3 regions of the Citrobacter rodentium NBRC 105723 genome follow, and region 1 is predicted to be linked to each of the others. Evidence: predicted binding sites of a transcription regulator. Region 1 holds the regulator's gene; each other region holds the start of a gene.
What was found. Region 1 encodes PhoB, which activates phosphate uptake and scavenging genes when phosphate is short. Its sites were predicted from a motif close to CTGTCATAAAACTGNCNNAT; they were not measured.
Positions count from the first base shown of each region.

Region 2: a site for PhoB is predicted at 1,254-1,273, ahead of K7R23_RS22380 (phosphoethanolamine transferase). Genes of this name have one in related genera too.
Region 3: a site for PhoB is predicted at 4,159-4,178, ahead of pstS (phosphate ABC transporter substrate-binding protein PstS). Genes of this name have one in related genera too.

Region 1 covers NZ_CP082833.1:5,096,541-5,102,365, forward strand. The annotation lists gene proY (proline-specific permease ProY) at 1-1,301, opposite strand, end outside; gene brnQ (branched-chain amino acid transporter carrier protein BrnQ) at 1,380-2,699, opposite strand; gene phoR (phosphate regulon sensor histidine kinase PhoR) at 3,094-4,401, opposite strand; gene phoB (phosphate response regulator transcription factor PhoB) at 4,453-5,142, opposite strand; gene sbcD (exonuclease subunit SbcD) at 5,332-5,825, shown strand, end outside.
Region 2 covers NZ_CP082833.1:4,690,153-4,695,977, reverse strand. The annotation lists gene K7R23_RS22380 (phosphoethanolamine transferase) at 1-1,247, opposite strand, end outside; gene mntS (manganase accumulation protein MntS) at 1,525-1,653, opposite strand; gene mntR (manganese-binding transcriptional regulator MntR) at 1,839-2,312, shown strand; gene K7R23_RS22365 (anion transporter) at 2,309-3,418, shown strand; gene ldtB (L,D-transpeptidase) at 3,496-4,416, opposite strand; gene K7R23_RS22355 (ABC-F family ATPase) at 4,642-5,825, shown strand, end outside.
Region 3 covers NZ_CP082833.1:1,348,313-1,354,137, reverse strand. The annotation lists gene glmU (bifunctional UDP-N-acetylglucosamine diphosphorylase/glucosamine-1-phosphate N-acetyltransferase GlmU) at 1-396, shown strand, start outside; gene glmS (glutamine--fructose-6-phosphate transaminase (isomerizing)) at 696-2,525, shown strand; gene K7R23_RS06370 (IS4-like element ISCro3 family transposase) at 2,559-3,896, opposite strand; gene pstS (phosphate ABC transporter substrate-binding protein PstS) at 4,267-5,307, shown strand; gene pstC (phosphate ABC transporter permease PstC) at 5,454-5,825, shown strand, end outside.

The DNA of each region.
Region 1 (5,825 bases):
GCGAAACCGACGTACAGCGAAATGCGGGTATCCGGATGGTAGCCAATCAGCCCGATGATAAACACCAGGAAAATCAGCCCCACAACGGTTGTCGCCACGCCGCCCGGCACCTTAAATTTCAGCGCCCTGACCTCTTCCGGCGGCAGACGGCGGCGGAAGGCAATTTGCGACAGCAGGATCATAATCCACACCCACACCGTCGCGAAGGTGGCCAGCGAGGCGATCACCAGGAAGACATTTTCCGGCATGATGTAGTTGAGATAAACGGCAAACAGCAGCGCGATGGTCATCACCAGCACCGTCACCCACGGAATACCGCGACGCGATGTTTTAGCGAACACCTTCGGCGCGCTGCCCTGCTCCGCCATGCCGTGCAGCATCCGGCCGACGCCAAACACGTCGGAGTTAATCGCCGACAGCGAAGCGGTAAGCACCACAAAGTTCAGAATACTGGCGGCAAAGGTAATGCCCATATGCTGGAAGGTCAGGACAAACGGGCTACCGTTGGTGCCCACCTGATTCCACGGGTAAATAGACATAATGACGAACAGAGTACCCACGTAGAACACCAGAATACGCATCGGCACCGAGTTAATCGCGCGCGGGATCGATTTCTCCGGGTCTTTCGCCTCCCCGGCGGTAATGCCGATGATTTCAATCCCGCCGTAGGCGAACATCACCATCTGTAGCGACATCACCATCCCCAGCCAGCCGTTGCTGAAGAAACCGCCGTTACTCCACAGGTTATGGATGCCCGTCGGCTGGCCGCCGTTGCCAATTCCCCAGATGATGATGCCGAAACCGGCGACAATCATGATGATAATGGTGGCGACTTTAAAGAAGGAGAACCAGAATTCCAGTTCGCCGAATACCTTCACGCTCATCAGGTTGATGGCGCAGATCAGCAGCACCACGCTGAGCACCCAAATCCAGTGCGGCACCGCCGGAAACCAGACGCCCATATAGATGCCGAATGCGGTAACGTCGGCGATAGCGACAATCAGAATTTCAAAACAGTAGGTCCAGCCGGTGATGTAGCCCGCCAGGGGGCCGAGGTTTTCCTGCGCATAGCGCGAAAAGGAGCTGGCGGCAGGGTTGTGTACAGACATTTCACCCAACGCGCGCATAATGATATACGCCGCGACCCCGCCAATAATGTACGCCAGCAACACGCTTGGCCCCGCCATTTTGATGGCGTCCGCCGAGCCGTAAAACAGCCCGGTGCCAATTGCTGAACCCAGCGCCATAAAGCGAATGTGCCGGGTGCTTAGCCCACGCTTTAGCTTGTTATTACTTTCCATCAATTCCTGACCCATCAACACAATAAAAAACCACGGGGTTAAAGATAACCCCGTGGTCAAAACATACTGTCAGCAATCTTAGTGAGCGCCGGAGGTCACCTGCCGACCCGCGGCGCGATCCCAGATAATCGCCAGGACCACTATCACGACGGTGGGAATTAACCACGCCAGCCCCTGCTCCGCCAGCGGTAAACGCTGCGTCCAGGCCGGTAACACGTCGCCGATTGCCGATGCTTTAATCCCGTCAAGGATACCAAAAAGCAGGCTGATAAACATCGCCGGTGCGATAACGCGGGACGAATTATGCCACCATGAGCGGGTAAAACTTAATACCACCAGTGCGATACACGGCGGATAAATCGCCGTCAGCACCGGGATAGAGATCTGGATCAGGTGACTCAGCCCCAGGTTGGAAACCACCATTGAGAACCCGCCGAGGATAAACACCAGCGAGCGATAAGAGAGCGGTACGTACTGCGCGAAAAACTCCGCGCAGGCGCAGGTCAGGCCGACCGCCGTCACCAGGCAGGCGATGAAGATCAGCGCCGCCAGCAGCAGGCTGCCCGCCCCGCCAAAGGTGTGCTGCACGTAAGCGTGGAGGATCGCCGCGCCGTTAACGGACTGATCGACCAGCGTCGCGCTATCTGAACCCAGACGGAACAGCGCCAGATAGAGCAGCGTCAGGCCAACGCCCGCCATCAGACCCGCCCAGACGGTATAACGGGTCAGCAGACGTGACTCGGTCACGCCGCGAGAACGCGCGGCGTTAACAATCACGATCCCAAACACCATCGCGCCCAGCGTATCCATCGTCAGATAGCCGTTGACAAAGCCGTTGGAGAACGCCGCGTTTTCATAAGCTTCCATCGCGTGGCTGATCGGTCCCGCCGGCCAGATAATGGCGGCCACGGACAGTACGATCAGGGCGATAATTTTCAGCGGCGCCAGGAAGTTGCCGACGGTATCCAGTAATTTGCCCGGATAGAGCGACACCAGAATGACCAGCGCAAAGTAGATCACGCTGTAGATAAACAGCGGCATGGCCGAGTCGCCGGTCAGCGGGGCGATGCCCACTTCAAAGGAGACGGTGGCGGTACGCGGCGTGGCGAACAGCGGCCCGACCGCCAGATAGCAGACGGTCGCCAGCAGGACGCCCGCCACTTTACCAATCGGGGTGCTCAGGCTGTCCACGCCGCCGCCGACTTTCGCCAGCGCCACCACGGTTAGTACCGGCAGGCCCACCGCGGTAATCAGAAAGCCGAAAGCCGCAGTCCAGACGTGCTCGCCCGCCTGCAGACCGACCATTGGTGGAAAGATAATGTTTCCTGCGCCGACAAACAGCGCAAAAGTCATAAAGCCAAGGGCGATAATATCGCGCGATTTCAACTGATGGGTCATAAAACTTACGGCCTGTGGATGTGGTGTTAATTAAATGAAAATTTTTGCCTGTCCCTGTGGGAATATATTGCGGCTTTATTAAGCAATTCCAGCGGGATATGCTCCCCGACTGGCGCGGCGAAGAATAGTTTTTCGATTTACCGCCTCAATGCAGTCGCTCTGACAGCATCCGGGGCGCAATTTAAACGCTTATAACGTTTTAAAGCAAGGAGCGTTCTAAAAACTGGAACATTATAGCGATATAAGAATTCAGATTAGTATAAAAAACCACTTTAAAGAAAAAGTCATAGCTTATCATGCGAACAAAAAACAACCAACCGCAGCGCTATTTAGCGAAGCGTAGTTGACTGCAAACAAAATAAGCCAGCATTCGCTGGCTTATGGCAATATTGCATTACAATCGCCTGTCAGGTGGTTTTCTGGCAATTAAACGTTCCGGCAGCACAAAGCTGAAGCGCGTGCCTTTCCCCGGTTCGCTGTCGATGGTTAAGCGACTTTCATGATGATTCAGCGCATGTTTGACGATTGCCAGCCCCAGCCCGCTGCCGCCGGTTTGTCTTGAGCGCGCTTTATCGACGCGATAAAAACGTTCGGTCAGCCGCGGAAGATGCTCCGCCGCAATCCCCGGCCCGTTATCCTCAATGCTGAATTCCGCGCCGTGCGGCACCGCGCGCCAGCACACGGTGATATGGGTGCCTTCAGGCGTATGGTTGACGGCGTTATACACCAGGTTTGAAATGGCGCTACGCAACTGCTCTTCGTTACCCAGGACTTTCAGCTGATTATCGATGTCAAAGCTGAAGGTGTGCTTTTGCTGGCTGAGCGTCTGCGCTTCGCGCTCCACCATGTGCAGCATCATCGGCACATCGACCTGTTCATTAAGCAGCAATACCGGCGAGGCTTCTATCTTCGACAGGGTCAGCAACTGCTTCACCAGCCCCTCCATACGGAAAGTCTGCTCCCGCATCGTCAATAGCGCTTTCTCACGCGTGCTCCCTTCCAGCGGCTGCTCGTGCATCATTTCAAGATAGCCCTGCAACACGGTAAGCGGAGTGCGCAGCTCGTGGCTGACGTTGGCGAAGAAGTTACGTCTTGCCCCCTCAAGCTGGTGCATCTGGGTCACGTCGCGGGCAACCATCAGCAGCTGCTTGTCGGTGTAGGGCATCACGCGAATCTCCAGATGCCGCCCGGTATTGAGCACCAGATTTAACGGTCGGCTGAAATCGCGGGTTTTCAGATACTGGGTAAACTCCGGATAGCGCAGCAGGTTGAGGATGTTCTGCCCGTTATCGTCCGGCCAGCGTAAGCCCAGCAGCTGTTGCGCCAGGCCGTTACACCAGAAAATGCCGCCCTCTTCGGTGGTCAGCACCACCGCGTCCGGCAGCGATTCGGCTCCGCTGCGAAAGCGTTTGATCAAATTGCCCAGCTCGCGCCGACGCTTTTTGTTGCGCAGCTGCATCTGATGCAACCCGTACAACAGCGGCTCCCAGCTTCCGCGTCCCGGCGGCGGCGTCATGCTTCTGTCGACCCACAGCCACCAGGACAGGCGTAATAAATTCCAGAAATGCCAGATAAGCAGTCCCGTTACCGATGCCAGCAAAAACCACGGCAGGTAACCGAAAAAAGCGCTGAGGATAAAGGCCGGGATACAACACAGGATCAGTTCCAGCACCAGCCTCTTCCATGACAATCTTTCCAGCACGCGTCACACTCCATTAAAGCCCGACAACGCAGGCCAGGCTTAGCTAGTCATTCAGAAGCGGGTCGAAAAACGATACCCCGTACCACGCACCGTCTGAACCATACGATCGTGACCGCTGGTTTCCAGCGCTTTGCGCAGACGGCGAATATGCACATCGACCGTGCGATCCTCAACGTAGACGTTGGTGCCCCAGACGTGGTTCAGCAGCTGTTCACGGCTGTAAACGCGCTCCGGATGCGTCATAAAGAAGTGCAGCAGTTTAAATTCGGTCGGTCCCATGTCGAGCGGGTTGTCGCCGGTCATCACGCGATGCGAAGTCGGGTCCAGGCTCAGCCCCTGCATCTCAATCACCTCTTCCACCGCCATCGGTGAAATGCGGCGCATCACGGCCTTAATGCGCGCCACCAGCTCTTTCGGGGAGAAGGGTTTGGTAATATAGTCGTCCGCGCCGGTTTCCAGACCGCGAACGCGATCCTCTTCTTCGCCTCTGGCGGTAAGCATCACCACCGGAATATCGCGGGTCATCGCTTCACGCTTCAGATGTTTAATAAACTGTAGACCAGAACCGCCGGGCAACATCCAGTCGAGGAGGATCAGATCCGGCCAGGGTTCATTAAGTTGGTTCACCGCAGTGTCATAATCTTCGGCTTCGACAGGCTGAAAGCCATTTTGCTCGAGCACGAAGCAGACCATTTCGCGAATTGCAGCTTCATCCTCTACGACCAGAATACGTCTCGCCATGATTTACCCTGTTTTATTTAAATAGCCAGTCATCAATGCGGCGTCATTATGCGTCAGTTTTATGACAGATTTATGAAAAAGATAGCGCAGCCTGATGTCAGGTTGTTGATTTATTACAAGCCGCCCAGGAGATATTACCGTTCGTGACAGGGTATAATCCCCGTCACGCTTTTTCATCAGGGAACCGTTATGCGCCTCCTGCACACCTCTGACTGGCATCTGGGACAAAATTTTTACAGCAAAAGCCGCGCCGCGGAACATCAGGCCTTTCTCGACTGGCTGCTGAGCACGGCGACAGAACAGCAGGTGGACGCCATTATTGTCGCAGGCGACATTTTCGACACCGGTTCGCCGCCAAGCTACGCCCGCGAACTGTATAACCGGTTTGTCGTCAGGCTACAGCAAACGGGCTGCCATCTGGTGGTGCTGGCGGGCAATCATGACTCTGTCGCCACGCTCAACGAGTCCCGCGAGATTCTGGCGTTTCTGAATACCACCGTTGTCGCCAGCGCCGGTTGCGCGCCGCACATCCTGCATCGACGCGACGGCACGCCGGGCGCGGTACTGTGCCCGATACCGTTTTTACGCCCGCGTGACATTGTGACCAGTCAGGCGGGGCTAAGCGGCCAGGAAAAGCAGCAGCACCTGCTGAGCGCGATAACCGACTACTATCAGCAGCAGTA
Region 2 (5,825 bases), 410 kb from region 1:
GAAAAACTGTCTCCGCTGTTGCGTAACTGATCGTACAGCTGACGCAGCAGATCGTCGGTTTGCGTCATGGTGTAGAGATAGCATGAGGTTTCCTTCGACTGCACAAATGTCTCGTACTTCCCGTGCGTGCGGTCGCAGGCCTGCGGGTGAGAGCCCATTAAATGCAGGACAATCAGCTGCGGCTGGCTGCGTTCGCTCGCCAGCACTTGGGCGGTCAGTTTCAGCAGGGCGCTGTCTTCGGTATTCTTATCCGCTTCGAAATCGCCGCTTTTCAGGAACTGCACCTCGTCGGCGCGTCTGGCGATGCTGGCGATGGCGGTGTCATATTCGCCGATTTGTCCCTGATTGGAGAACCACCAGGTCTGGAAACCGGCGCGGTTTGCCAGCGTGACAAAGTTATCCTGATACTGCGGCTTGCCCTCCACCACCCGGTTGAGGGTCAGGTCCAGCGATTTTTGCGTGGAGCCGCTGGCGGCAACGTAGTCCATAAACAGGTATCCGTTGACGCTGCTGGCAAAGGGCGTGTTGTCCCAGTGGCCGCCAAAGGCCCCCAGCGCGTCGCGTCGGGCGCTTTCGCCAATCACTACCACATAGGTGTGATACTTCGGCTTCACGGCGGTGACGGTCCAGGTGTCTTTCATACCGGCGAGCATCGCCATGCGCGCCTGCTCATCAATCACTTCGTTGTTATTGACGATGATATCTTTTGCGAAGCGGAAGACCGGATAGCCGGTATCCTGCAGCTTGAACACGCCGCCCCACGCCAGATTCTGGATGGGGGCGACGAAAAAAGCGGCCACGCTGAACAGCAGGCACAGGCTGTCATACCGGTTCCAGCGCGGTTTTACCGCTTCCTGGCGACGGCGCACGGCAATAATCCCAAGCGCAAAGATGAACAGTCCCACCAGGTAGCTGTACCACGGGAAGATGGTGAGGATCTCCGTCGACTCCTCCATATTCGTCGAGTGCAGCGCCAGCAGGGTATTAAAGTTGGGCGCGCCGTAGGCCTGGCCGAACGGAAAATAGAGCGCCGCGGTAAGCGAACAGAGCCCCGTCAGCACTTTTTGCGCGCGAGGCGCGGTGCGCCACAGCAGCAGCAAAAGACAGGTAAAGGCGGCGGTATACAGCAGACTAAAGGGATAGCCCAGCGCCAGATTTATCAGTAACGACTGCAAAAAATAGAAACCAGTCCACGGGCTGATGGCCCGACTGCGCGCAATAAGGGATTCTTTGAGGGTTAAATTCATAAGCCACTATCACAAAAACGCCATGTGCTTACCCTGGCGCCAAGGGTCATCGCCTGCTGAGTGCGCGTAAAGAGGGAAAGAGGTCCGCATCTGCGAGCCGCAATATAGGCAGGGCTGCAAGAAGATAGAGCGTGTGAATGATTAGGTCAACCGGCAGTAATAATTTGTTTTGCGAAGAAGTCAGCAAATCCGACAAAAAGAAGGGCTATTCTGGCGCGCAGCGCCCGGTAAGCGGCAAAAATGACCGCCGGATGAAGCGGCGTCCCGCGACGCCGTGTTATTTTTCTGCCGGTTTATCCTGCTCGGGTTTGCTGTTGATCATATCGCACAGCATCGAGAGCAGCATTAACCTGACTTTAAAGGGAGAGTGACTGAACACGCGCATACACCTCTTGAACTCATTCATATTGACCTCCTGACATTCGATCCCTTCGATCCATGAAAGGCGCCTGCATTACATACAGATATAGCACAGGCTATATTATATAGCTATTGCTAAAACGTTAATTTTTTGTGCCACGACAACTCTGGTTTACAATAAACGCTCTCCAGAACGATGCGGTCAATGCGTCACAGGAATGAGGAAGCAGAATGAGTCGTCGCGCAGGTACGCCAACAACAAAAAAAGTGACGCAGTTAGTGAACGTTGAGGAACATGTCGAAGGGTTTCGTCAGGTCAGGGAGGCACACCGCCGCGAACTGATCGACGATTATGTGGAGTTAATTTCCGATTTAATTCGGGAGGTCGGCGAAGCGCGCCAGGTGGATATGGCGGCGCGTCTGGGCGTGTCCCAGCCCACGGTGGCGAAGATGCTTAAGCGGCTGGCCTCGGTGGGGCTAATCGAAATGATCCCCTGGCGCGGCGTCTTTTTAACCCCGGAAGGGGAGAAACTGGCGCAGGAGAGCCGTGAACGCCATCAGATTGTCGAAAACTTCCTGCTGGTGCTGGGCGTCAGTGCGGAAATCGCCCGTCGCGATGCGGAAGGGATGGAGCACCACGTGAGCCAGGAGACGCTGGACGCGTTCCGCGCGTTTACGCAGCAGCACGGAACGTTATCTGAATGAGCCTGCCTTTCTTTCGGGCGCTGAAACGCGACCGTTTTTTCCATCTGTTGCTCATTGTGGGCGCGGGATTAAGCCTGTTCGTTCCGTTCCGGCCGCAGAGCTGGCCCGCGGCGATTGACTGGCATACGATCATTACCCTGAGCGGCCTGATGTTGCTCACCAAAGGCGTGGAGCTGAGCGGTTATTTCGACGTGCTGGGGCGCAAAATGGTCCGCCGTTTTGCCAGCGAGCGCCGTCTGGCGATGTTTATGGTGCTGGCGGCGGCGCTGCTTTCCACCTTCCTGACCAATGACGTTGCGCTGTTTATCGTGGTTCCGCTCACCATCACTCTGAAGAAGCTGTGCGCCATTCCGGTCAACCGGCTGATTATCTTTGAGGCGCTGGCGGTTAACGCCGGTTCGCTGCTGACGCCCATCGGCAACCCGCAAAATATACTGCTGTGGGGGCGATCGGGGCTCTCCTTTGCGGCGTTTATCGCGCAGATGGCCCCGCTTGCCGCCGCCATGATGCTGACGCTGCTGATAATGTGCTGGCTGTGTTTCCCCGCTAAGCCGCTCGTCTATCATACCGGAACGCGCGCCCCGCAGTGGCAGCCGCGGCTGGTGTGGAGCTGCCTGGGGCTGTATATCGTCTTTCTGACGGCGCTGGAGCTGAAACAGGAGCTTGCCGGTCTGGCGATCGTGACGCTGGGCTTCCTGCTACTGGCGCGTCGCGTGGTGCTGAACGTGGACTGGACGCTGTTGCTGGTGTTTATGGCGATGTTTATCGACGTCCATTTGCTGATCCAGCTTCCGGCGTTGCAGGGCGCGTTAAATCAGGTTGGCGGGCTTACGCAACCGGAGCTGTGGCTGACGGCGATCGGCCTGTCGCAATTTATCAGCAACGTGCCTGGCACCATTTTACTGCTGAATTACGTTCCGCCGACCATGCTGCTGGCCTGGGCGGTCAACGTCGGCGGCTTTGGGTTGCTGCCCGGTTCACTGGCGAATCTGATTGCTCTGCGAATGGCGAACGATCGACGCATCTGGTGGCGCTTTCACCTTTATTCGCTGCCGATGCTGATATGGGTGGGGGTGGTAGGGTACGGACTGCTGCGGGTGCTGTGATTGGCGCTTATCGGGCCTGCTGTGCGGGTACTGCAGGCCGGGTAAGGCGTAAGCCGCTACCCGGCGCTGTCAGATAATCAGTTCAGACGAACCGGCATCCCGGAACGGCTCTGAATTGCCTGTTCCACTACGGCCTGGTCAACGTCGGCCTGATCGGTGACGCTCTTAACCGTTTTCGTCAGCGTAATCGGCACGATCTCGCCGCCTTCGAACTGTTCTTCAGTGGTCGACAGCGGGTTATGCACTTCAATGTAGCGGCTGCCATCCGGTTCGGTAGTGGCTTTTACCGGCTCATCGATAAACTGTACGCGGGTGCCGACAGGTACGTTTTCGAACAGGAACTTAATGTCATCATTACGCAGGCGCACGCAGCCGTGGCTTACGCGCAGGCCGATGCCGAAGTTCGCATTGGTGCCGTGAATCGCATACAGGCGGCCAATGTACAGCGCGTACAGACCCATCGGGTTATCCGGGCCTGCCGGAACCACTGCCGGCAGCGGTTCGCCTGCCGCCCGGTATTCAGCATGCATTTTCGCCGTTGGCGTCCAGGTCGGCCCCGCTTTCTTGCGCTCAACTTTGGTGGTCCAGTTAATCGGCGTGTCTTTGCCTAACTGACCGATACCGATCGGCAGGACGATAACGGTATTCGTCCCCTTCGGGTAGTAGTAAAGGCGCATCTCCGCGCTGTTGATAATGATGCCTTCATGCACGGTGTCCGGCAGGATCAACTGCTGCGGGATGTTCAGCACCGTACCGCCTTTCGGCAGAAAGGTGTCCACGCCCGGGTTGGCTTCCAGCATGTTGGACAGACCCATCTGGTATTCAGCGGCAAAATACTCCAGCGGCTGAGTGTTGCCTTCCGGGATGGTGATAACCTGGTTCTGGCCGATCAGACGGCTACCATCAGTTGGCAGAGGATAAGTAACGGCTGAGGCGCTGCTGCAAAAGCCTACTACAGCGAGAGCCGCTGCGAAAAACGTTGTTAATTTCATATTCATGTTATACGAGATTCATTGCCTGGCAGGCGTTGGGTTGAGAATTCTGTCATGTTGGGAGCGCATTATATGTGCATTCCCGTGCACAGGGAATTCAGATGTGTACGAAATCACATTTTTTGCTGACCCTGACCTGAGTCACAGTGTAGCCGTTTACCGCGGGACGGGATCTTATTTAAGACTTATGGCATAATAAGCGGTTTGTCACATCTTCTTTAGGATACGTCCGTGTTAGTTTCCAGCAACGTCACCATGCAGTTCGGCAGTAAGCCGCTGTTCGAAAATATTTCCGTCAAATTTGGCGGCGGCAACCGTTACGGCCTGATTGGCGCCAACGGTAGCGGTAAATCCACCTTTATGAAGATCCTCGGCGGCGATCTTGAGCCGACGCTGGGCAACGTTTCCCTCGATCCGAACGAGCGCATCGGTAAGCTGCGTCAGGATCAGTTCGCCTTTGAAGCGTTCTCCGTACTCGACACCGTCATCATGGGCCACAGCGAACTGTGGGAAGTGAAGCAGGAGCGCGATCGCATCTACAGCCTGCCGGAAATGAGCGAAGAAGACGGCTACAAAGTGGCCGATCTGGAAGTGAAATATGGCGAGATGGACGGCTATTCCGCCGAATCGCGCGCGGGCGAACTGCTGCTCGGCGTCGGCATTCCGGTGGAACAGCATTACGGCCCGATGAGCGAAGTCGCGCCCGGCTGGAAGCTGCGCGTGCTGCTGGCGCAGGCGCTGTTCTCCAATCCGGATATTCTGTTGCTCGACGAACCGACCAACAACCTCGACATTGATACCATTCGCTGGCTGGAGCAGGTGCTGAACGAACGTGACAGCACCATGATCATCATTTCGCACGACCGTCACTTCCTGAACATGGTCTGCACCCACATGGCGGATCTGGATTACGGCGAACTGCGCGTTTATCCGGGCAACTATGATGAATACATGACGGCGGCGACCCAGGCGCGTGAACGCCTGCTGGCCGATAACGCCAGGAAGAAAGCGCAGATTGCCGAGCTGCAATCCTTTGTCAGCCGCTTCAGCGCTAACGCCTCTAAATCGCGTCAGGCGACCTCCCGCGCGCGCCAGATCGACAAAATTAAACTCGACGAAGTTAAAGCGTCGAGCCGTCAGAACCCGTTCATCCGTTTCGAGCAGGACAAGAAACTGTTCCGTAATGCGCTGGAAGTGGAAGCCCTCAGCAAAGGTTTCGATAACGGTCCGCTGTTCAAAGGCGTTAACCTGCTGCTGGAAGTGGGTGAAAAACTGGCGGTGCTCGGGACCAACGGCGTCGGTAAATCGACGTTCCTGAAAACGCTGGTCGGCGATCTGCAAGCCGATAACGGCAGCGTGAAATGGTCTGAGAACGCGCGCATTGGTTACTACGCGCAGGATCACGAATATGAATT
Region 3 (5,825 bases), 1.6 Mb from region 1:
ATCGGCCCGTTCGCCCGTCTGCGTCCGGGGGCGGAGCTGCTTGCAGGGGCGCACGTGGGTAACTTCGTTGAAATGAAAAAAGCGCGGCTGGGTAAAGGCTCGAAAGCGGGCCACCTGAGCTATCTTGGCGACGCGGAAATTGGCGACAACGTCAATATCGGCGCTGGCACCATTACCTGTAACTACGACGGCGCTAACAAGTTCAAAACCCTGATTGGCGACGACGTGTTTGTCGGGTCCGACACCCAGCTGGTGGCGCCGGTAAGCGTAGGGAAGGGCGCCACCATTGCCGCAGGCACCACCGTGACGCGCGATGTCGCCGATAATGAACTGGTATTAAGCCGCGTGCCGCAGGTCCATAAACAGGGCTGGCAGCGTCCGGTGAAGAAAAGGTAACGAATAAATCCGTTGTGATTTTGTAGGCCGGATAAGCGTCAGCGCCATCCGGCAGACACGGGATGAGGCGGTAAAAATATATCGCCCGCCCACCAGCAATACCCATAAAAATACCCCCACTCTCTACAAGGCTCGGGGCGCCCGGAAAAACGGGTTTTATCCAAAGGATTTCGCGTTGCGGCAAGCGGGAGCTTACATAAGTAAGTGACCGACCAGCACAGCCACGGCGTGAAAGACGAAGGATAAATACAGGTCGAAAGACAACGAGAGGCATAATGCCTGAATTCGGAATCAAAAATATGTGTGGAATTGTTGGCGCTATCGCGCAGCGTGATGTAGCTGAAATCCTTCTCGAAGGTTTACGTCGTCTGGAATACCGTGGTTATGACTCTGCCGGTCTGGCCGTGGTGGATGCGGAAGGTCATATGACCCGCCTGCGTCGACTGGGAAAAGTGCAGATGCTGGCCCAGGCCGCGGAAGAACATCCGCTGCATGGCGGAACCGGTATCGCGCATACCCGCTGGGCGACCCACGGCGAACCTTCAGAAGCAAACGCGCATCCGCATGTTTCTGAACACATTGTGGTGGTGCATAACGGCATCATCGAAAACCATGAACCGCTGCGCGAAGAGCTGAAAGCGCGCGGCTACACCTTCGTTTCTGAAACCGACACTGAAGTGATTGCTCACTTAGTGCACTGGGAGCTGGAGCAGGGCGGTACGCTGCGTGAAGCGGTACTGCGGGCGATCCCGCAGCTGCGCGGCGCATACGGCACGGTAATCATGGATACCCGCCAGCCGGATACGTTGCTGGCGGCGCGCTCAGGCAGCCCGCTGGTCATTGGCCTCGGCATGGGCGAAAACTTTATTGCTTCCGATCAGCTGGCGCTACTGCCGGTCACCCGTCGCTTTATCTTCCTTGAAGAAGGCGATATCGCGGAAGTGACGCGTCGTACGGTCTCTATCTTCGATAAATCCGGCGCGGAGGTGAAGCGTCAGGATATCGAATCAAATCTGCAATATGACGCAGGCGATAAAGGCATTTACCGCCACTATATGCAGAAAGAGATCTACGAACAGCCGAACGCGATTAAAAACACCCTCACCGGGCGCATCAGCCACGGCGAAGTGGATTTAAGCGAGCTGGGACCGAAAGCCAACGAGCTGCTGTCACAGGTTGAGCACATCCAGATCATCGCCTGCGGCACCTCTTACAATTCCGGGATGGTATCCCGTTACTGGTTTGAGTCGCTGGCGGGCATTCCGTGCGATGTGGAGATCGCCTCCGAATTTCGCTACCGCAAATCCGCAGTGCGTCGCAACAGCCTGATGATCACGCTGTCGCAGTCTGGTGAAACGGCGGATACGCTGGCTGGCCTGCGTTTGTCGAAAGAGCTGGGGTATCTCGGTTCGTTGGCTATTTGCAACGTGCCGGGGTCGTCGCTGGTGCGTGAGTCGGATCTGGCGATGATGACCAATGCCGGCACTGAAATCGGCGTGGCGTCGACCAAAGCGTTCACCACCCAGCTGACCGTTCTGCTGATGCTGGTGGCGAAACTGGCGCGTCTGAAGGGGCTGGATGCGTCGATTGAGCATGATATCGTTCACGGTCTGCAGGCGCTGCCGAGTCGTATTGAGCAGATGCTTTCTCAGGACAAACGCATTGAACAACTTGCCGAAGACTTCTCTGACAAGCATCACGCTCTGTTCCTCGGTCGTGGCGATCAGTACCCGATCGCGCTGGAAGGCGCGCTGAAGCTGAAAGAGATCTCATACATTCACGCGGAAGCCTATGCGGCAGGCGAGCTGAAGCACGGTCCGCTGGCGCTGATTGATGCCGATATGCCGGTTATCGTCGTTGCGCCGAACAACGAACTGCTGGAAAAACTGAAATCCAACATCGAAGAGGTACGCGCCCGCGGCGGCCAGCTGTATGTCTTTGCCGACCAGGATGCCGGTTTTGTCAGCAGCGACAACATGCACATCATTGAGATGCCGCACGTTGAGGAAGTCATTGCCCCGATCTTCTATACCGTACCGCTGCAACTGCTGGCGTACCACGTGGCGCTGATTAAAGGCACCGATGTGGACCAGCCGCGTAACCTGGCAAAATCGGTTACCGTTGAGTAATACGCAAAATGCCCTGCGAAAGCGTAATGCCGTTCACTTAAGCGGTGCGGCATTGCGTTTCACCGGATAACGGGTTTTTGATATCTTAACCGCCCTCGGCCTTGATGGTCGGGGGCGTTTTGTTATGAACACCGCTTCCAGAGCCCCCCGCAGATGCTCCAGCCGTTTCGGGATGGTCCCCGGTGACACCGTATTTCCCAGCACTATCATTTCTGTGGCGATAAACTGGAACGCGAACTTAAAGCTGATTTCCGACGCCGCTTTTTTGTGTTTCTCCGTTGCTTTTGTTGCCTCACGCCGTATCAGATTATAAGCCAGCAACATGCCCCACACCTCCTGTTCCAGCAACTCAACCTTCCGGCTTCTCAGTACCAGAGCGTTATTCAGCAGGCTGCTTTTCAGGTTTCTGAACCCGACTTCGATTTCCCATCTTGAGTGATAAAGCTCTGCCACCTCTCTGGCCTTATAACGGTCTGCCTGAAGTGACGTCAGGACCGTTTTTTCCACTCCGTTCAGTTCATAAGTTACCGCCCGCGCATACCAGTATTCCGGCAGCGAAGGATTCTTTTTCCTTGCCTGTGGTGACACTTTCAGTTTCAGAAGCCGGTCTCCGGGACCGTAACTTTCTTCCGTTTCTGCTGCGATATTCTTCCAGGCGGGCAGCAGCCAGTGGCGGTTACAACCCTGCCGGTTCAGCGACAGCAACAGGTCTGCGCTGTAGAACAGCTTGTCAAACAGCGTAATGGAGTTATCCGGAATGGTGACGAGCATTGAGTGGGCCAGCAGGGTTTCGCTCCGTCGGTAAGGCGCGGTCGCGGCATCCAGCAGAATGTGACTACCCAGGTTCATTAAAGCCACCAGACGCATTACCGGGTATGCGCTTTGCCGCTCAGTGGATGTGTTGGCAGAGCCATAATGTTCACGCAGCTCAGGTTCATCAGGTGTCCTGAACTGTGCGCCATCGATGGCAAAAAGTTGCAGGCCATGCCAGTCATCTTTCTGGTAACGCTCAGTTCCCCATGTCTGCGCGGTCTGGCGGAAAAGCCATTCCACCGGTGCAGCACCCACGCGCTGACGCGCCTGGGTGACAGCGCTGCGGGCCAGCAGGTTCATCCCCGCTTCACCATCCGCGCTCAGGTTCAGACGACGAACCACATCGGTAATCGACTCATTACGGAAGAAGGCCATAGCCACGACCATCCAGATAACCATGTCGCCAGGTAAACGACGGCGGCGAACGGTCGCATGTGCAGAAAGAGTCAGGCAGTGTTGTATCCATTCGACGGGAAGATGCTGAGCAAACAGTTGTGCAGAAGGGGGCGGCATCAGCGGATGGTCGCTGAAATCGAGCAGGTCATTGAGAAGTGGCATAAGAAAACGGCTCCCTGTTGTGGAAGCCGTTATAGTGCCGCAGATTAAGGATCGGTCAACCGATCCTTAACTGATCGGCATTACTGCGAAAGCGGGGCTTTTTTTAATCCCCCCTCCCGCCGTTTGAATGTCACAAAACGCGCTCTTCTGCTACTTTTACCGTGTCAAAAAAAGGAAATCTTTCTGTAAAACCAGCGTCACATATATCGATAACTTTATGAAAATTAATGCTTTATTTCCCTGTTCTAAAGTGAAGTTTTCATTGTCATAAAACTGTCATATTTCGTACATTTAACTGTCACCTGTTTGTCCTATTTTGCTCAACGTAGCAACTCAAACAATGGTTTACGAAAATCGTGCAGGAGACATTATGAAAGTTATGCGTACCACTGTCGCAACTGTTGTCGCCGCGACCTTATCCATGAGCGCTTTCTCTGTATTCGCAGCAGCAAGCCTGACAGGTGCAGGTGCAACTTTTCCTGCGCCAGTGTATGCCAAATGGGCGGATACCTATCAGAAAGAGACTGGTAGCAAAGTTAACTACCAGGGTATCGGCTCCTCCGGCGGTGTTAAACAGATTACGGCAAACACCGTTGATTTCGGCGCATCTGATGCACCGTTATCTGACGAAAAACTGAACCAGGAAGGGCTGTTCCAGTTCCCGACCGTCATCGGCGGCGTGGTGCTGGCGGTAAACATTCCGGGGCTGAAATCGGGCGAACTGGTGCTGGACGGTAAAACCCTGGGCGATATCTACCTCGGCAAAATCAAGAAGTGGGATGATGAAGCCATCACCAGACTGAATCCTGGCCTGAAACTGCCTGCGCAGAATATCGCGGTGGTGCGTCGCGCCGACGGTTCCGGCACCTCTTTTGTCTTCACCAGCTACCTGGCGAAAGTGAATGAAGAGTGGAAAACCAAAGTAGGGGCTGGCTCTACCGTTAACTGGCCGACCGGTCTGGGCGGTAAAGGTAACGACGGTATCGCGGTATTCGTTCAGCGTCTGCCAGGCTCTATCGGCTACGTTGAGTACGCTTACGCCAAACAGAACAATCTGGCCTATACCAAACTGATCTCTGCCGATGGCAAACCGGTTAGCCCGACGGAAGAGAGCTTCTCCAACGCGGCGAAAGGCGCAGACTGGAGCAAATCCTTCGCTCAGGACCTGACCAACCAGAAAGGTGACGATGTGTGGCCGATTACCTCTACCACCTTCATCCTGGTGCACAAAGAGCAGAAGAAACCTGAGCAGGGCGCTGAAGTGCTGAAATTCTTCGACTGGGCATACAAAAACGGCGGCAAACAGGCGAACGATCTGGACTACGCCAGCCTGCCGGACAGCGTGGTTGAACAGGTCCGCGCGGCATGGAAGACCAACGTGAAGGACAGCAGCGGTAAAGCGCTGTACTGACAGGATATCTTTAACGAGTTGGCGGATGGCGCTACGCTTATCCGCCCTACGGTTCCTGCAACTCGCATTATTTAGGGTATGGCATTACGTTAGTCTGGAAGCACGATAAAATGCGCGCTTCCAGGCCCAAACTTAAAGAGTGATTTATGGCTGCAACCAAGCCTGCTTTTAACCCACCGGGTAAAAAGGGTGACATGATATTCAGCGCGCTGGTAAAACTGGCTGCGCTGATTGTGCTATTGATGCTGGGCGGCATTATTGTCTCTCTCGTCATCTCCTCCTGGCCGAGCATTGAGAAGTTTGGCTTCTCGTTCCTGTGGACCAAAGAGTGGGACGCGCCGAACGATATCTACGGCGCGCTGGTGCCCATCTACGGCACGCTGGTGACCTCTTTTATCGCCCTGCTGATCGCCGTTCCGGTGAGCTTCGGCATTGCGCTGTTTCTGACTGAACTCGCGCCGGGCTGGCTGCGTCGCCCGCTGGGTATCGCTATCGAACTGCTGGCGGCGATTCCCAGC